2 regions of the Microbulbifer sp. THAF38 genome follow, and region 2 is predicted to be linked to the other one. Evidence: riboswitches for the same ligand, from Rfam matches in the RefSeq annotation. Region 2 holds a riboswitch; the other holds the start of a gene.

Region 1 (2,203 bases), 1.3 Mb from region 2:
AAGGGCACCTCCACAACATCTCTTGGGTTTCCAAGAGTCAGATAGTGGTTAAGATCTCGCTTGTAAATAAAACGCACATCCCAGTCACTATCTGGTGACTCAAAGCCCCATGCACGGCTTCCAGATTCACAGGCATACAAAGTTTCTATGCCCTTCTCAGCCTCAAGTGTTTTTAATCTATCCTGTATCACCAATTCCATAGAATGCTATCTACCAATTTGCCACTTTAGAGAAGTAAAACCTAAACTGCTCACTGGAGGCTCCTTCCCTTTACTTTATAGCCACCAACCAAGTATCCCAGCAATGACCCAATAAGAACTGGAATAGAGATCAAACCCATTAACAACCAGCGATCCTGTTTAAAATGCACATCGAAGTGAATCAATGAAACATAAGCTACTGCGCACATCGCGACAACAATGGCAATCAGCACTCCCCAAGTCACAAGATTCGCCGACAGGACCGCACCACAACTTTTACAAATGCACTGTATCGAGTTGAAACCACTACACCAGCCAATCAAAGCTATGGGCTTCTCATTACAACCAGGGCAATTTTTCATTTTTACACCAACCTCTAAATCTAAGCTAAAACCAGCTATAGCCTCGCACCTTCGGCCTGAAATTATATTTAATATTCTTCTATGCAGAAACGTCCCCTCTACATTAGCCAGAGCTTTGGAAGAGAGGGAGTAACCAGGAGGAAAACTGCTTATCACGCCCCTCCAATCCCTATAACACTGCTACCAATCCCCAAAACGTCCCATAGAAACCCAAGCTCGAAGGTTAAGAGTGCCTTCTTCCCATAATGAGTGAAACATCTGCTATCATCGCGCCCGCAAAAACCTAAGGGGTGGCCAAGGCCTGAGATGCTGCGAGATCAAGAAGATCTTTTGCAGCAAACCCTTGAACCTGATCCGGTTAATACCGGCGTAGGAATAGGTAGGCATGCCAAAGCCCTTCCCTCGTCGCGCTCCGGGTCTCTTTCATTAGTGTTGATCCGAGAGAGAACCATGAAGAAACTGTTCACAATCCACCCGATTGCTTTATCCATCGGCCTTATTGCGGGCTCGCCTAGTGGATTGGCTTTAGCTGCAGAGCCCATGGACAGGGGGCTTGAAGAGGTGGTAGTGACGGCTCAACTGCGCGATACCAACCTGCTGGACCTACCAGGCAGCGTCAGTGTAATGGACGCTAGCAGTATTGAGGCGCGAGGTGCTGGCAACTTGGACCAGCTGTTGAATATGGCACCAAATGTCAACTTCTCTACTGGCGCTTCACGGGGACGCTTTATTCAAATTCGCGGTATTGGTGAGCGCAGCCAGTTTATCGACCCAGTAAATCCTTCCGTAGGTTTGGTCATAGATGGGATCGACTTCACTGGTCTTGGCCTGGCTGCCAGCACCCTGGATATCGAACAGGTAGAGATCCTCCGAGGCCCTCAAGGCACCCTGTATGGTGCTAATGCCCTGGCGGGCCTCGTCAACATGCGCAGCGCGGCACCCACTTCAGAAACTACAGGCAAGGTCTCTGCCGAACTGAGTGAATATGGTGGCCGCAGCCTCTCAGCCATTGGCAGCGGCAGCCTGACCGAGCAGCTTGGCTTCCGTATTGCTGCCAGCGAGCGAAAGTCCGATGGCTATATGGAAAACCAGTACCTGGGCCGCGATGACACCAACAATATTGATGAGTCCGTGCTGCGTGGCAAACTGGCTTACTCACCTATTGATGACTTACATCTCGGCCTGACACTCTTCTACCTTGATGCCGATAACGGCTACGATGCCTTCTCTTTATACAATACCCGCGAAACCCTCTCCGACAAGCCCGGTCGGGACCAGCAGGAAAGCTGGGCAGGCGCTTTAACTGGGCAGTGGTCGGGTAACGAAAAATTCACTCTTGAATCCACCCTAAGCCTCGCCAACTCCGATACCGAATACGGATACGATGAGGACTGGAGTTATATAGATTTTCATCCCTGGGGTTACAGTCAAACCGATAATTACAAGCGGGACAAAGACAATACCAGCCTGGATTTACGCCTGCTTTCCACCGAGACCTCCAAACTCTTTGCAGGACACACTAGCTGGGTACTGGGGGTTTATCATCGCCATGAACAAGAAGACCTCTTACAGGTTTCAGGAGCAACTGAAGGCACAACCACTGAATACAGCTTTTTTAGCAGTGAATTTGATACCAAAAAC
Region 2 (2,203 bases):
GGAGAATTTCGTAAAATCCATTCACGGGTTTCGTGAATACTGGCGCCGGTGGAGAGATCCATCACGGTATCGGCACCCCACTTGGTGGACCAAACCAGCTTTTCCACCTCCTCTTCAATAGAAGAAGTCACCGCAGAATTACCAATATTTGCATTCACCTTACATAGGAAGTTGCGCCCGATAATCATCGGTTCCACTTCCGGGTGATTGATATTCGCGGGAATAATCGCCCGACCTTCGGCGACTTCCCTGCGAACAAATTCGGGAGTGATTTGCTCGGGAATAAAAATACTATCGCGCGCTTTTTGATATTGGCTTTCACTCATTTCTGAAGCGAGTTTGGCGCGCCCCATATTTTCACGAACAGCAACAAATTCCATCTCCGACGTGATGATACCGCGGCGAGCATAGTGCATTTGCGATACATTACTTCCCGGTTTGGCCCGACGTGGGCTGGGAAGATTCTCAAAGCGGATATGATCCAGACCTTGGTCTGCCATACGTTTCTGGCTGTAGGCGGCTTGGCGGGAATCCAGCAGCTCTGTATCTCCTCTAGCCTCTACCCAGCCCTGACGCAACTTGGGTAGCCCCTGGCGTACATCGACTTTGAAACCAGGTTCAGAATAGGGCCCAGATGTATCGTATACGGTGAGCGGTTCATTGGGCTCCAGAAGGGGATTATCTGCATCTCCACCTACCACGCTATCCCCCAGGCAGATTTGGCGAGCACCAACCTGAATATCCGGCGTTTCCCCAGGTAAATACACCTTTCGTGAATTGGGAAAAGATTGAACCGTAAGGTTCTCAAGAAATGCTTTAGCAGAATCGCGGCTGGCAGCGCGGGTGGATTTTCCGGCTTTGCCGGATTGTTCAATGATCTCGGACATGCGTAACCTTAAAGCTTGAGGATTTAAAGGTCGCAGCGTCCAGGGCACACGCAAAGAGAAAAGCCGCCAAACTGTAAAAAAACAGGCGACTTCAGATCTTGTTCCCTACGCGGGGGTTACCCCGATCAGGTTCAACGGATCTCGCAATAGCGATCTCAGCCCACAGGCACTCCGACAAGTAGAGCGCAGTATAGTGGAAGCTCTCGAATATGAACAGATTGTCGATCTCAACTTTCAACAGACTCTAAATAACCCTCTCCATGGTGCTACGACCAAAAAAATCTCGATGTTCTAGGCGACAAAAATTCAACACGCTTCAACTTATTTGAAACTGACCCAGCGGTCGATATCATTCCCACCGGCACTCATTCCACCTCAACCTAAACTGCACAGGTTCACCGATCCAGTTTTAAAACAATAATGAACTACGACGAAAGTCGGTGTGGGAGAAAATACAATGTGGAATAGATATGGAGTTATAACAGCACTCGTTTTAAGTGTTATGTCGATACCGACAGCTTTAGCTGCCCCTTCTAAATCCGTTGCTGCTGGTGACAGTATTACCATGGCATTCGGAGCAGACTGTACCCGTAACAAGTATTTCTGGGATTTGTTTTGTCTCCTCGGTGGAGACCAACCGGAACACTCCTGGTTTGATGGTGATAAAAACTCCGTTGAGAGTATTTACGATAAGTACAAGATCATTTCACCCAACATGGCTGCGAATAAAAAAGCTGCTGAATCAGGGGCAGAAATGCGTGGAGGAAAGAAGAACTTTGCTGTTCAGGCTGATCGAATTTTATCCCAATCAAATATCGCCGACCACGTCGAAGTTGTTCTTGGAGGAAACGATATTTGTAACCGGGATTGTACCGATCCCAATAACTGTGATGATCCTCTATACACAGAAAGTGAGTGGCGCTCAGCAATTCAAGCAGGCTTAGATAAACTCGTCGATGGTCTTCCCAATGGATCTACCATTCTTTTAGGCTCAGTACCAAGGGTGCAGGATCTGCGAGCAGCCGGCTTAGCCAAGCAGTCAAGCAACTCCCGGGTAAATTGTGAACATGTTTGGTCAACCTTTGGGATTTGCAAAATAGCCACTAATGGCGGCAGTTTAAATGGAGAAGACTTTGCCACTCGCTACAACGCAATTACTGCAGCTCAACGTCGCTACAATGAAATTCTCGTTGAGGAAGCGGAGAGCTATAACGGCACCAACGGTGTTGAAGTGATAGCCGAGTATACTGGGGAAGGTGAGGTAAATGCTGGTACCTTCCAGTTTGGCAAAGATGACATTGGTGGTGGAGACTGCT

Evidence for each region. A riboswitch is a leader RNA that binds a small molecule or an ion and turns the genes downstream of it on or off. The one in region 2 is predicted to bind thiamine pyrophosphate.
Region 1: linked by a shared signal. The riboswitch ahead of FIU95_RS11270 (TonB-dependent receptor) and the one ahead of thiC (phosphomethylpyrimidine synthase ThiC) in region 2 are both predicted to bind thiamine pyrophosphate.

The regions. Positions count from the first base shown of each region.
Region 1 covers NZ_CP045369.1:2,658,139-2,660,341, forward strand. Annotated here, with positions in the region: gene FIU95_RS11260 (nucleotidyltransferase domain-containing protein) at 1-200, opposite strand, end outside; gene FIU95_RS11265 (hypothetical protein) at 251-718, opposite strand; TPP riboswitch at 839-955, shown strand; gene FIU95_RS11270 (TonB-dependent receptor) at 1,013-2,203, shown strand, end outside.
Region 2 covers NZ_CP045369.1:1,383,288-1,385,490, reverse strand. Annotated here, with positions in the region: gene thiC (phosphomethylpyrimidine synthase ThiC) at 1-887, opposite strand, end outside; TPP riboswitch at 973-1,071, opposite strand; gene FIU95_RS05855 (SGNH/GDSL hydrolase family protein) at 1,345-2,203, shown strand, end outside.